DNA from 4 places in the Allobosea sp. CCNWLY174 genome. Region 1 is predicted to be linked to each of the others. Evidence: predicted binding sites of a transcription regulator. Region 1 holds the regulator's gene; each other region holds the start of a gene.
What was found. Region 1 encodes LexA, which represses DNA repair genes until DNA is damaged. Its sites were predicted from a motif close to TGTTCNNNNTGTGTTCNG; they were not measured.
Positions count from the first base shown of each region.

Region 2: recA (recombinase RecA) is a predicted target of LexA. The motif match lies at 1,558-1,575, and genes of this name have one in related genera.
Region 3: V7S63_RS21300 (ImuA family protein) is a predicted target of LexA. The motif match lies at 829-846, and genes of this name have one in related genera.
Region 4: V7S63_RS05865 (ATP-dependent helicase) is a predicted target of LexA. The motif match lies at 2,171-2,188, and genes of this name have one in related genera.

Region 1 covers NZ_JBBBBQ010000001.1:250,121-253,749, forward strand. The annotation lists gene V7S63_RS01210 (ComEC/Rec2 family competence protein) at 1-1,457, shown strand, start outside; gene lexA (transcriptional repressor LexA) at 1,451-2,188, opposite strand; gene V7S63_RS01220 (molybdopterin molybdotransferase MoeA) at 2,522-3,629, opposite strand, start outside.
Region 2 covers NZ_JBBBBQ010000005.1:270,320-273,948, forward strand. The annotation lists gene V7S63_RS17490 (TetR/AcrR family transcriptional regulator) at 1-473, shown strand, start outside; gene V7S63_RS17495 (hypothetical protein) at 506-970, shown strand; gene V7S63_RS17500 (hypothetical protein) at 976-1,491, opposite strand; gene recA (recombinase RecA) at 1,662-2,747, shown strand; gene alaS (alanine--tRNA ligase) at 2,933-3,629, shown strand, end outside.
Region 3 covers NZ_JBBBBQ010000008.1:98,277-101,905, forward strand. The annotation lists gene V7S63_RS21295 (DUF808 domain-containing protein) at 1-682, opposite strand, end outside; gene V7S63_RS21300 (ImuA family protein) at 856-1,686, shown strand; gene V7S63_RS21305 (Y-family DNA polymerase) at 1,604-3,139, shown strand; gene V7S63_RS21310 (error-prone DNA polymerase) at 3,136-3,629, shown strand, end outside.
Region 4 covers NZ_JBBBBQ010000001.1:1,200,407-1,204,035, reverse strand. The annotation lists gene V7S63_RS05870 (amino acid ABC transporter ATP-binding protein) at 1-76, shown strand, start outside; gene V7S63_RS05865 (ATP-dependent helicase) at 84-2,144, opposite strand; gene V7S63_RS05860 (DoxX family protein) at 2,333-2,722, shown strand; gene V7S63_RS05855 (hypothetical protein) at 2,752-2,958, opposite strand; gene dusA (tRNA dihydrouridine(20/20a) synthase DusA) at 3,234-3,629, shown strand, end outside.

The DNA of each region.
Region 1 (3,629 bases):
CGATGGCGGCGGCCCTCGTCACCGGCAAGCGCGGGCTGATCAGCGAGCAGACCAACAACGACCTGCGCGCCGCCGGCATCTACCACATCGTCTCGATCTCCGGCCTGCACATGGTGCTGGCTGCCGGCACGATCTTCTGGCTGGTGCGGGCCTTGCTCACGCTGTCGCAGACGGTGGCGCTGCACTGGCCGGTGAAGAAGCTCGCGGCGCTCGTCGCCATGCTCGGTGCCACCGCCTATTGCATCTTCTCCGGTGCCGATGTCGCAACCGAGCGCTCGCTGATCATGACGCTGGTCATGCTCGGGGCGATCCTGGTCGACCGGCCGGCGCTTTCCATGCGCAACCTCGCTCTGTCCGCGATCATCGTGCTGCTGCGGGAGCCGGAGGCGCTGCTCGGGCCGAGCTTCCAGATGTCGTTCGGAGCGGTCGCGGCGCTGATCGCCTTCGCCGAGCGCTGGCAGGAGCGGGCGCCCGATGCCGCCGCCGCCGCATGGCCCTGGCCGCTGCGCCCGCTCTGGCTCTCGGCCGTGGGAATCCTGACCACCACCATGGTCGCGACCGCGGCGACGGCGCCCTATGGCGTCTACCATTTCCAGACCTTCAACCCGTTCGGCCTGCTCGGCAACGCGCTGGCGCTGCCCTTCGTCTCGCTGATCGTGATGCCCGCCGCGGTCTTCGGCGTGCTTGCCTATCCGTTCGGACTCGACTGGCCGGCCTGGGCGCTGATGGGCTGGGCCTCCGGATATGTACTCCAGCTCGCCCATTGGGTCGCCGGCATCGACCGCTCCACCGTGGTGCTGCCCGCTTTCGGCTCGACCGCGCTGATCCTGTTCTCGCTGTCGTTGCTCTGGCTGACCTTGTGGACGACGGCGCTGCGCTTCCTTGCCGCGCTGCCCTTGGTCGGCGGGCTGGCGCTGGCCTCGGCCCCGTCGCGGCCCGACATCCTGATCGAGCGAGACGGCTCGGGTGTGCTGGTGCGGGGGCCGGAGGGCAAGATGGTGCTGGCCGGCAAGCCGAGCCGCTTCGTGCTCACGCAATGGCTGCATGCCGACGGCGATTCGCGTGCGCCCGACGATGCGGCGCTGCGCAATGGCGCCGCTTGCGATCCGCGTGGCTGCGTCATCCGCCTCCCGGATGGCCGCTCGGTAGCCTATACGCGCGACCGGATCGCCTTGGTCGAGGACTGCCTGCGCGCCGATCTCGTGGTGACGTCGCTCTACTGGACAGCACCTTGCGCAGCCCGCCTGATCGACCGCAGCGCGCTCATGCGCGACGGCGCGACGGCGTATCATGCGGCCCGCGGCGGCTGGCGCGCCTATACGGCCGACGAGGTCACGCGCCTGCGCCCCTGGACCCGGGCGCGACCGGAACCGAAGCCGGCGTCAGAACCAGCGCCTGCTCCGGCAACTGCAGCCGCAACTGCGGAGCCGGCACAGGATGCCGAGGCGATTCAGTAGCGCCGCATCAGGTTGACGAGCCGGCCCTGGATCTTGACCCGGTCGGGCCCGAGCACGCGCGTCTCATAGGCCGGGTTGGCGGCTTCGAGCGCGATCGAGGAGCCGCGCTTGCGCAACCGCTTCAGCGTCGCTTCCTCGTCGTCGATCAGGGCGACGATGATGTCGCCGGTATTGGCGGTGTCCTGCTTGCGGATGACGACGGTGTCGCCGTCGAGGATGCCGGCCTCGATCATCGAATCGCCGCGGACTTCCAGGGCATAATGCTCGCCGCCGCCGAGCATGTCGGCCGGCATCGTGACGCTGTGGCTGCGGTCCTGGATCGCCGAGATCGGCGTGCCGGCGGCGATGCGGCCCATGACCGGGATCGAGACGGTTGAGCGCCCGCTGTCTTCCGCAGCCGATGGTCGCGGCTTCGTCAGATTGGCTGCCGGCGTCGGGGAAGGCGGGGTCTGACCGAGGCCGCCCTGGACAACGGAGGGGCTGAAGCGGCCGCGCTGTGCCTGCGGCCCGCCGATGCCGTCCGGCATCTTGATGACTTCGAGCGCACGTGCCCGGTTCGGAAGCCGGCGAATGAAGCCGCGCTCCTCCAGCGCCATGATCAGCCGGTGGATGCCGGATTTGGAACGCAGATCGAGCGCATCCTTCATCTCGTCGAAGGAGGGCGGCACGCCGGATTCCCGCAGGCGCTCCTGGATGAAGCGAAGCAGTTCAAACTGTTTGCGTGTCAGCATGGTCGCGCCGCTCGCCTCTCGGGCTAGAATCGAAACAAAGCACGAACACCATACGCGTTCGCCTTGTGTTCCGCAAGGGGAGCGCTGTGATGAGAACTGATCCTATTTGAGACATGCCGTCCCGGGCGACTGCATGGAGACCGGGATCCCGAAAGAGGTTCCGGAATGGATCCCGGATCGGCGCCGCTGCGCGGCTTGTCCGGGATGACAACCTGAGAGCGGGAGAGTTGACTAAAGCAACTCCGCAATTCTCCGAACCGCGGAATTGCTTTAGGTCTTCGCTTTATCGCATTTTCTTCACGCGAACCGGTGTCCACTTCGCTCGAAAATGCTCTAGCGCAGCCGGATGACGCGGCAGGGATCGCCGGCCTTGGCAGGCTCGGCGAAAGCCGGGCGGATCACCAGCGCCTCGGCCCGCGACAGGTTCGCCAGCATCGAGGAATCCTGCTTGGCGAAGGGCCTGACCCGTCGCTCGCCCTCAATGATCTCGGTGGTGGCACGCAGATAGTCCTGGCGCTCGTCATTGGCCGGCAGGTCGACGGCCAGAGTGGCGGGCTCGCTGCGGTCGCGCTCGGGATCGGCGATGCCGAGCAGCGCCTCGACCAGCGGCATGGCAAAGAGATGGCCGCAGACGATCGAGGAGACCGGGTTGCCGGGCAGGCCAAGCGCGACCATCGGGCCGAGGCGGCCCATCATCATCGGCTTGCCCGGGCGCATTGCGATCTTCCAGAAACCGAGCGCCATGCCCTGCGCCTTCAGGGCCGCCTGGACGAGATCGTGCTCGCCGACGGAAGCACCGCCGAGGGTGATCAGGACATCGGCGCCGGCGGCGCGCGCCGCCTCGATCTTGGCGGCCAGATTGGGGTGGTTGTCGCGGGCGATGCCGAGATCGAGCGCCGTGCCGCGGGCCTCCTCGATCAGCGCGGCGAGAGCGAAGCTGTTCGAGGCGACGATCTGGTCGGGGCCGACCGGCTCGCCCGGCAGGACGAGTTCGTCGCCGGTGGCGAGGATCGCGACCAGCGGCTTGCGGCGGACCGAAAGCGTCGGGTGGCCGGCAGCGGCGGCCAGACCGAGCGCAGCGCTATCGAGGCGACGACCGGCCTTGAGCAGAATCTCGCCAGTCTGAAAATCCAGCCCGGCCGGGCGGATGAACTGGCCCTTGCCCGCTGGCTTGACGACGCGGATGACCTGGCCGCCGACGCCCTCGGCATGCTCCTGGATCAGGATCGCATCGGCACCGTCGGGGATCGGCGCGCCGGTGAAGATGCGTACCGTCTCGCCGGGCCCGACCTGGCCGGAAAAGCCGCGGCCGGCGGCGGATTCGCCGACGACCTTGAGCTCTTTGCCCAGGGTGAGATCGGTGGCGCGGGCGGCGTAGCCATCCATGGCCGAATTGGCGAAGGGCGGCTGGGTCCTGAGCGCCGCGACGTCCTCAGCCAGC
Region 2 (3,629 bases), on a different contig from region 1:
GCGTCACCAAGCGCACGCTCTACTACCATTTCGAGAGCAAGGACGAGCTCGTCGCCGCCTATCTCGAGGCGCGCGACCAGCCCAATCTCAAGCTGATGGCCGGCTGGTTCGACAAGGCCGAGGGCGGCCTGCCGCAGAAGATCGAGGCGATCTTCCAGAACCTCGCGCGCTCCGCCCGCCATCCGCGCTGGAAGGGCTGCGGCTTCCTGCGCACCGCCGCGGAGCTCGCCAACCTGCCCGGCCATCCCGCGATCAGGATCGGCGCGCGCCACAAGGCAGGCTTCGAGCGCTGGCTCGCCGGCGCCTGCGCCGAGCATGGCGCCGTCGCCCCCGACGAACTCGCCCGCCAGGTCGTGCTGCTCATGGACGGCGCCTTCTCGGTCATGCTCGTCCATCGCGACCCCGCCTATGTCGAGGCCGCCGGCCGCGCCGCCGCCTCGCTCGCTGCGACGGCGCAAAGCCAGGCGGTTTGATCGGCGCCTGACGGCCCTCTATCGTGAGCCGCATGACGCAAAGGCCGGTCCTCGCCTACACGCTGTTGCTGATCGTGCAGACGGCCTGCGCGCTGGTGATCCTCTTCCACATCCACATCGCCTTCCGCGTGCTGGTCGCGCATATCGGCGAGCAGCAGATGCTACCGACCGAGATCCTGATTCAGATCTGCGTGGCGGCGTTGCTGGGTCAGTTTTGCTACTGGAGCCGCCTGTACCGACTGCCGGTGCCCACAGGCTTCCACAGCCTGGCTCTCGGCCATCTGCTGGCTTTCGCCGCCCGCCTCGGTGCGATCGTCGGCGGTGCGCTCGCCTCGCTCTATTTCCTGCGTCACCTGCCGGAGCTGACCAAGCTCGGCGACGGCTTCAGCCTGGTCTGGCGCTCCGGCCTGCTGCTCGCCATCGTCTTCGCGCTGTATTGCTACACGCTGGAGCTGGAACGGCTCGCGGCCGCCTGGCAGGCCGATCCGGAGGATTGAGCGCATCAGGCGCGCAGGCTGGCGAGCCAGAGCCTCACGCCTCGCAAGCGCTCACGCACCACCTGCACGAGTTCGACCGCCCGCCGCCAGGCAGCGCTGGCCTTGATCCGCCCGATCACCGCCTGACGGATGGCATCGATCCAGCCCATGATCCGCGCGAACCAGGGAATGGTGAGGAGTTGCGCTCGCCCGGCATGGTAGACGCGCTCGACCAGCAGGAAGCCGGCAAGATGGCCGACCGCGGTCGTGACGATGCCGGCCGTGAGCGCCCCGCGCGCCAGGAACACCAGGCCGAGCAGCTTCAGCGGCTCGACGATGGCGAAGGGGATCGCCAGCGCGACCAGCGCGCCATAGGGCGGCAGCCGCCCGATCGCATCTTCCAGCCGCGCCACCAGCCTGAGCGAGGCGAACCAGGCGATCAGCGGCCGGTAGAGCGGCCGCAGCAGTTCGTCGACCAGAATGACGAACCCGACGACGAGGTCGAGCGGGATCAGGAGGAGCTTGATCAGGGACTTGCGCATGACGCCTTATACCCTGGGAGCCGGTCGCGATCATCCTGCAGGACCACAACCGGGACGCGCTGGAACAAGAACAAAAAAAGAACTTGCGAGAGAGAACAAACCATGACCATAGTCATCGCCATGGCGCGGATTGAGATGTGGTCGCGCCCCTGCCATAAGGAGCGCACGTCGTGAATCAGGCAAATCTCAGGCTCGTGGAAGGCTCTTCTATGGACAAGGCCAAGGCGCTCGATGCGGCGCTCTCGCAGATCGAACGGGCTTTCGGCAAGGGCTCGATCATGCGCCTGGGCAAGAACCAGCAGGCGATCGAGATCGAGACGGTCTCGACCGGCTCGCTCGGGCTCGACATCGCGCTGGGCGTCGGCGGCCTGCCGCGCGGCCGGGTCGTCGAGATCTACGGCCCTGAATCCTCCGGCAAGACCACGCTCGCGCTCCACACCATCGCCGAAGCCCAGAAGAAGGGCGGCGTCTGCGCCTTCGTCGACGCCGAGCACGCGCTCGACCCGGTCTATGCCCGCAAACTCGGCGTCAACCTCGACGACCTGCTGATCTCGCAGCCCGACACCGGCGAGCAGGCGCTCGAGATCACCGACACGCTGGTCCGCTCCGGCGCGATCGATGTGCTCGTCGTCGATTCGGTCGCGGCGCTGACGCCGCGTGCCGAGATCGAGGGCGAGATGGGCGACAACCAGCCCGGCCTGCAGGCGCGTCTGATGAGCCAGGCGCTGCGCAAGCTCACCGCCTCGATCTCGCGCTCGAACTGCATGGTCATCTTCATCAACCAGATCCGCATGAAGATCGGCGTGATGTACGGCTCGCCCGAGACGACCACCGGCGGCAATGCGCTCAAGTTCTACGCTTCGGTCCGCCTCGACATCCGTCGCGTCTCGACGCTGAAGGAGCGTGACGAAGCGACCGGCAACCAGGTCCGCGTCAAGGTCGTCAAGAACAAGGTCGCGCCGCCCTTCAAGCAGGTCGAGTTCGACATCATGTTCGGCGAAGGCATCTCGAAGGCCGGCGAACTGGTCGATCTCGGCGTCAAGGCCGGCATCGTCGAGAAATCCGGCGCCTGGTTCTCCTTCGACAGCCAGCGCCTCGGCCAGGGTCGCGAGAATGCCAAGAGCTTCCTCAAGGCCAATCCCGACGTCGCCGCCAAGATCGAGACGACGATCCGCCAGAATTCCGGCCTGGTCGCCGAGCGTATCCTGGAGAACGCCGATCCGACTGCCGAGGACCTCGACGAGGGCGAAGCCTGAGCCTTCAAACCCGCGCTTGGGGTAGTTAAGTCGACGGGCGGCCTTCGGGTCGCCCGTTTCCGTTTTGTGGTCAGCAGCTTGCCGGTATGGCGTCCTTGCGGGCGCTTTCTGGACAGGCGCACATGGGCTGACTAGAACCACTGCGCCGGGCCGGCCGGCCCCACCAGAACAGAGCCAAGATTGCGATGAGCGGCGTCAACGAGATCAGGTCGACCTTCCTCGATTACTTCAAGTCGAACGGCCATGAAGTGGTGCCGTCGAGCCCGCTCGTGCCGCGCAACGACCCGACCTTGATGTTCGCCAATTCCGGCATGGTGCAGTTCAAGAACGTCTTTACCGGCCAGGAGAAGCGACCCTACGCGCGGGCCACCACGGCGCAGAAATGCGTGCGCGCCGGCGGCAAGCACAACGACCTCGACAATGTCGGCTACACCGCCCGCCACCACACCTTCTTCGAAATGCTGGGGAACTTCTCCTTCGGCGACTATTTCAAGGAACAGGCGATTACCCATGCCTGGACCCTGGTCACCCGCGAATTCGGCCTGCCCAAGGACAAGCTGACCGTCACGGTCTACTCCGAGGACGACGAGGCGCACACGCTCTGGAAGAAGATCGCCGGCCTGCCGGATTCGCGCATCATCCGCATCGCGACCTCCGACAATTTCTGGCGCATGGGCGATGTCGGCCCCTGCGGCCCATGCTCCGAGATCTTCTATGATCATGGCGACCACATCCCCGGCGGCCCTCCGGGCTCGCCCGACGAGGATGGCGACCGCTTCATCGAGATCTGGAACCTCGTGTTCATGCAGTATGAGGAGGCCGCGGGCGGTATCAGGACCAACCTGCCCCGCCCCTCGATCGACACAGGCATGGGCCTCGAGC
Region 3 (3,629 bases), on a different contig from region 1:
GCGGCATGCCGGTGACGAGGCCGCGCCCGAGGAGCCGGATCGGGAGGATACTGCTGCGCGCCAGCGCGACGCCGGCATCGTCCGCCTTCACGATCAGGGCGACGACGCCATAGACCAGCACGGTCATGCCGAGGCCGACCACGGCCAGCACCAGCGCCTGCATCCAGAAGGACGAGTCGGTAACGCCGGAGAGCGTGATCGCCATGATCTCGGCCGAGAGGATGAAGTCGGTCTTGATCGCGCCAGCGATCTTCTGGTCTTCGAGCTGCTTTGCGTCGAGGATATCGGTGCCGCCCTCGCCGGCGGCCTCGTCGTGATGCGCGTGCGGTACGACGAGCTCGTAGACCTTCTCGAAGCCTTCGAAGCAGAGATAGGCGCCGCCCGCCATCAAGAGCGGCGTTATCGCCCAGGGCGCGACGAGGCTGAGCACCAGCGCCGCCGGCAGCAGGAAGATGAGCTTATTCTTCAGCGAGCCGAGCGCGATCTTGCCGATGATCGGCAATTCGCGCTCCGCCGCGAAGCCGACCGCGTAGCGCGGGGTCACCGCTGCGTCGTCGATGACGATACCGGCTGCCTTGGCGCCGGCCTTGGTCGCTTGCGCGGCGGCATCGTCGAGCGCGGCCGCGGCGACCTTGGCCAGGGCTGCGACGTCGTCGAGAAGGGCGAACAGTCCCGAACTCATGGCGGTCTCCAGGCGAGGCCGCGGGCTTGCGGCGCACAGCGGATAGGTGATCCGATTTGCCCCGATATGACAGCAGCGAGCCGCTCGCAGGCAAGCGGAAGCGGATGCGGACTTGACTCCGGCGCGTTTTGGAGTCGCTTTATGACTGGAACAAAAAGTGAACATGTGACCCTATGGCAGACGCCTCCACCCGATCCCTGACAGCCTTACGGCAGAGCCTCGCTCTGGCGGGGCTGGCGCGCGAGCTTTCGCCGGTGGAGCGGGTCGCGTTCGGATCGCCCTCGCTGGACGAGCCGCTGGGGGGAGGGATCGCGCGCGCCGCCTTGCATGAGGTCTACGCCGCGGCCGGGGCCGACCTGCCCGCCGCCACGGGCTTCGCCGCGGCGCTGGCTTTGCGCGCTGCCGGCTCGCGGCCAGTGCTCTGGGTCCGGCAGGATTTCCTCGATGCCGAGGCCGGACAGCTGCATCCGCCGGGCCTGGCCGAGCTCGGGCTCGATCCCGCGCAGATCCTGCTGGTCCGGGTCCGGGATGGCGAGGGCGCGCTGCGGGCCGGCGCGGAAGCGGCACGTTGCGCCGCGCTCGGGGCGACCCTGATCGAGCCCTGGGGCGCGCCGCGCCAGTTCGACCTGACCGCCAGTCGGCGCCTCGCGCTGGCGGCGGAGGCGTCCGGCGTCCTGACCTTGCTGCTGCGGGTGGCGGCAGAGCCGCAGCCCAGCGCCGCCAGCACGCGCTGGCAGGTGCGCCCCTTGCCGTCGCGGGCGCGGGAGGCGGAGGCGCCGGGCGATCCCGCCTTCGGATTGCGGCTGCTGCGCCATCGCGGCGGCCTGGGTGAGCGTGAGTGGCGTGTGGAGTGGAACCGTGACGAGCGATGTTTCCGGGACAGGATCGGGAGCGAGGGAGGCAGCAAGAATGGAGCGGGATATGCAGCGCCGCTATCTCGCCCTCTGGTTTCCCTATCTGGCGAGCGAGCGCCTGCGCCGCCGGGGCTCCGCCGGGCCGGATGAGCGTCCGCTCGTCCTGGTCGAGAAGGATCGCGGTGCGCTGCGTCTCGCCGATTGCGACCAGCGCGCCTTCAAGCTTGGCCTGACCCGCGGCCTGACCCTGGCCGATGCCCGCGCCCGTATCCCCGAGTTGACAGTGGTCGAGGCTGATCCGGCTGCCGACCGGCGCCTGATCGAATGGCTTGCCGCACTATGCGATCGCTTCACCCCGCTCGTCGCGCTCGATCCGCCGCATGGGCTCGTGCTCGACATCACTGGCTGCGCCCATCTCTTCGGCGGCGAGGCGGCGCTGCGCCAGCGCGTCGGCCGCAGCATGGATTGGCTCGGTCTCACTGTCTTCGCCAGCATCGCCGGCACGCCGCAGGCGGCGCGCGCCCTCTCCCGCTTCGGTCGCTGCGCCATCTCGCTGCCGGGCGAGGATGAGCAGCGCACGCTGCCGCTATCGGTCTCCGCGTTGGAGGCTTCGTCCGAGACGGTGATCGCCTTGTCGCGTGCCGGGCTGAAGACGCTGGGAGATCTCGCCGGCCGCCCTTCGCACACGCTCGCCGCCCGCTTCGGCGAGGCGCTCGTCACGAAGCTGCGCCGCGTTCTCGGCCATGAGGATGCCCGGATCACGCCCCTGCGTCCGCCGCCCGATTGCGTGGTCGAGCGCCATTTCCCCGATCCTTTGCAGGATACCGACGGGCTTGAGGAGATCGTCGCCCACCTGCTCGGCGAGGCCGGTCGCCTGCTCGAGGCCCGCGGCGAGGGCGGCCGCGCCTTCGAGGTCAGTTTCTTCCGCAGCGACGGCGCCGTGCGCCGGCTTCAGCTGGAGACCGGCCGGCCCTCGCGCGACGTCGCCGCGATCCTGCGGCTCTATCGCGAGCGTATCGACAGCCTGGCCGACCCGCTCGACCCCGGCTTCGGCTATGACGCGATCAGGCTCGCTGTGCCGGTCTGCGAGCCCCTCGGCACGCCGCAGGCGAGCCTCGACGGGCGCGCCGTCGAGGAGGAGGCGGTCGCCGATCTCGTCGATCGTCTTGTTACTCGCTTCGGCCGCGAGCGCGTCTTGCGCTTCGTCGCGCGGGACAGCCATCAGCCTGAGCAGGAGGCTGCGCTTGTCCCAGCCGCAGCTAAGTCGAACGAGGCGCTGCCTTGGCCCGTTGCCCAGCCAGACGAGCCGCCGGCCCGCCCGCTCCAGCTCTTCGAGCCGCCCCAGCCGGTCGAGACCCTGGCCGAGGTGCCCGATGGCCCGCCTTTGCGTTTCCGCTGGCGGCGCGTGCTGCATGAGATCGCCCGGGCCGAGGGGCCGGAGCGGATCGCGCCGGACTGGTGGCGCGATGGGCCGGGTGAGCACACGCGCGACTATTATCGCGTCGAGGATGCGCAAGGGCGTCGCTTCTGGCTCTACCGCGCCGGCCTCTATGGTCGCGAGACGACCGCGCCGCGCTGGTATCTGCACGGGCTGTTCGCATGACCATCTATGCTGAGCCCGTCGCTGCGACGAACTTCTCCTTCCTGCGCGGCGCCTCGCCCGGGCCGAATCTGGTGATGACCGCGCTCTTGCTCGGACAGGCGGGCCTCGGCATCGCCGACCGCAATACGGTCGCCGGCGTGGTGCGGGCCTGGGCCGCGCTGCGCGACCTGCGCGAGGACGGCGTGCTGGCCCCCGAGAAGATCCGCGAGGGCGGCAGCCCGGGCGAATATATCTGGGTCGAGAACCCGGCCTTCGACGATCTGCCTTTCACCTTGCCGCAGCTCCAGGCGATGGCGAAGGCCTTCAAGATCGCCACCGGCAGCCGCCTCGTCTTCGCCGACGGCACGCCGGACATCGTCGTCTATCCCGCCAACCGCGCCGGCTGGGGCAGGCTCTGCCGCCTGCTCACTACAGGCAATCTGCGCGGCGCCAAAGGCGAGTGCATCCTTTCCCTCGACGACCTGCTGCACGATGCCCGCGACCTCCTGCT
Region 4 (3,629 bases), 950 kb from region 1:
GGAAGAGGTGCTCGCCAATCCGAGCCATCCGCGCACGCGCCTCTTCCTCAGCCGCTTCATCCGCGAAGCGGCCTGAGGGCAGCTCAGCGCCACATGCCGCGCATCTTGGCGCGCACGTCGATCTTCGGGCCGGCGGAAACCGGCCGCGAGCCGGCCTGTGCCGCCAGCGGCCAGGCGCGCCGCTGGAAATGCTTCAGCAGCGTGTTCGGGATGAAGCGCGTGCGCGCCGCATAGACGTGCCGGTCGCCGGTTGACGACTGGCCATGCGTGAAGAAGCGCTGCGGCACCATAAGATGCAGATCGTCCTTGGCGCGCGTCATCGCGACATACAGCAGCCGGCGCTCCTCCTCGATCTCGTCCTTGGCGCCGGTGCCGAGATCGATCGGGATGCAGCCGTCGACGACGTTCATCACGAAGACCGACTTCCATTCCTGCCCCTTGGCCGAATGGATGGTCGAGAGGATCAGATAGTCCTCGTCGAGATGCGGCACGCCGGCCTGATCGCTGGTCGCGTCCGGCGGGTCGAGCGTCAGCTCGGTCAGGAAGCGCTCGCGCGAGGGATAGCCACCGGCGATCTGCTCGAGCTGCAGCAGGTCGGCCTGCCGCGTCGTCGCGTCTTCATGGATGCGCTCCAGATGCGGCTCGTACCAGAGCCTTGCCCGCTCGATCTCGGCCGGCCAGCCCGACATGCCCGAGCGCAGCGCTTCGATCGCCTCGACGAAGGCGATCCAGTCCTCTCCCGCGCGCGCAGGCGCCGGAGCATGGCGAAGAGCTTCCGCCCCGTCCGGCGCCTGCGCCAGGTGCTCGATGACACGCTGGGCCGATGTCGGCCCGACGCCTGGCATGAGCTGCATCACGCGGAAGGCCGAGACCCGGTCGCGCGGGTTCTCGACGAAGCGCAGCAGCGCGAGCAGGTCCTTGACGTGGGCGGCGTCGAGGAATTTCAGCCCGCCGAATTTCACGAACGGGATGTTCCGGCGCGTCAGCTCGATCTCGAGCGGGCCGCTATGATGCGAGGCGCGGAAGAGCACCGCCTGCTGCTTCAGGGTCGTGCCGGCCTCGCGGTTCTCCAGGACCTGTTCGGCGATGAAGCGCGCCTGGTCGGCCTCGTCCCGGACATTGACCAGCTCGGGCGCGGCACCCGTCGCCCGGTCGGTCCAGAGGTTCTTGGTGAAGCGCTCGGCAGCCAGGTCGATCACCGCGTTGGCGGCGCCGAGGATCGCCTGCGTCGAGCGGTAGTTCTGGTCGAGCGTGATCACCTCAGCGGGTGGCGAGAAGGCGAGCGGGAAGTCGAGGATGTTGCGGACGGTCGCGGCGCGGAAGGAATAGATCGACTGCGCGTCGTCGCCGACCACGGTCAGCCCGCGGCCATCGGGCTTCAGCGCCAGCAGGATCGACGATTGCAGCCGGTTGGTGTCCTGGTATTCGTCGACCATGACGTGGTCGAAGCGTGCCCCGACATCGGCCGCGAGGTCGCCATCACACATTGCCTGCGCCCAGTAGAGCAGCAGGTCGTCGTAATCGAGCACGTTCTGCTGCTGCTTGGCCTCGACGTACGATCCGAAGAGCTGCTTCAGCTCCTCAGCCCAGGCGATGCACCACGGATAGGACAGGCGCAGCACATCCTCGATCGGCTGCTCGGCGTTGACGCAGCGCGAATAGATCGAGAGGCAGGTTCCCTTGGTCGGGAAGCGCGCCTCGGTCTTCGAGAAGCCGAGCTCGTGCCGGACCAGGTTCATCAGGTCGGCGGCGTCCTCCCGATCATGGATGGTGAAGGCGGGATCGAGCCCGATCTGCTCGGCGAGGTCGCGCAGCAGCCGCGCGCCGACGCCATGGAAGGTGCCGGCCCAGTTCAGCGCATCGACCGCGACCCCGGCGCCGTCGCCCATCACCTTGCGGGCGATGCGCTCGACGCGGCGGATCATCTCCGAGGCGGCGCGGCGCGAGAAGGTCATCAAGAGGATGCGCCGCGGATCGGCGCCGCAGACCAGCAGATGGGCGACGCGGTGCGCCAGCGTGTTGGTCTTGCCGGAGCCGGCGCCGGCGATGATCAGCACCGGCGGGGCAGGGGCCGCATCGCCGCCATGCGAGACCGCGCGCCGCTGCGCCGGATTGAGGCTGTCGAGATAGACGTGCGCGTTCATGCGTGATTCGACCTGTGCTCGCAAAGGGGAACATAACATGCACGGTCGGGGCAACGTCGAATGACGTCACCGGCCATGTCACGCGTCAGCAAGAAGCCAGGCCCGGCAAGGCCCGGACCGCCGGATCGTTCCTGTCATGCGATGACGAGCGCTGAGGTTTTCTGGCACCGGGATCGAGGGAGATGCGTATGACCAAGAATGCCATGCTCTGGACGGGCCGCGTCCTGACCGGGCTTTTCGCCCTCTTCATGCTGGGCGCGTCGGTGACGCCCAAGCTGCTGCGCATGCCGGTGGCCGAGGAGACGATGGCGCAGCTCGGCTGGCCGGCCGGCTATGCCTTCATGATCGGCCTGATCGAGCTGGCCTGCCTCGTCCTCTACCTCGTTCCGCGCACGGCACTGCTAGGTGCGATCCTGATGATGGGCCTGCTCGGCGGGGCGATGGCGACGCAGATCCGGGCCGGGAGCCCGCTCTTCAGCCATATTCTCTTCAGCCTCTATCTCGGGCTGTTCATGTGGGGCGGCCTGTGGCTCCGCGACGGGCGGCTGCGCGCCCTTTTTCCGGTCGTTCGAGCGTAGCGGCTGGCGGCGGGCCCGGCAGCGCCGGTCTAGTCGCCCTCCAGCTGCCTGGCGCGCTCCAGCGCGAGGGCGGTGCCCTTCTCAATGAAGTCTGCAATCAGCGCCAGTTCGTCGACGCTGTATTGCCGCATCAGCGCGGCTGAGCGCTCTGCCATCGGCGCGAACAGCTCTTGGAGCGGCCGGATCGCTTCCGGCACGATCCGGACCTGGATCGGGCTCGCAGGTCCTGCCGGCATGAATCTCGAGGTCGTCGCCAAGCTCAACGCCGCGCGGGCAAGGCGCTGGCAGATCCGAAGGCACAGGAGCAGCTCAAGACGCTCGGTGTCCTGCCGAATTTCTCGACTCCTGCCGAGTTAGCTGCGCGCATCGTCGCCGACCGCGCCGTCTATGCCGAGATCGTTGCGAAAGCGAACCTCACATTCCAGTAGAGCGCCGGCGCACTATATGGAGGGCGGGAAATCTGCTACGGCGCTGCGCTCGCCAGCAGGGTTCCGGCAACGCCAGACCGTAGATGATGACCGCAGCAGACCACCGTTTCTCCGTGGCCCCGATGATGGACTGGACCGATCGGCATTGCCGGATCGTCCATCGCCTGATGTCGCGCCGCGCTCGGCTCTATACCGAGATGGTAACGGCGCAGGCGGTGGTGCGCGGCGATCGGCAGCGGCTGATCGGCTTCGATGATGTCGAGCACCCGGTCGCGCTCCAGCTCGGCGGCAATGATCCGGCCTTGCTGGCAGAGGCCGCCAAGATCGGCGCCGATTTCGGCTATGACGAGATCAACCTGAACTGCGGCTGCCCCTCCGACCGCGTCCAGGGCGGGGCCTTCGGCGCCTGCCTGATGCGCGAGCCGACGCTGGTCGGCGATTGCGTGGCGGCGATGAAGGCGGCCGTTTCGATGCCCGTC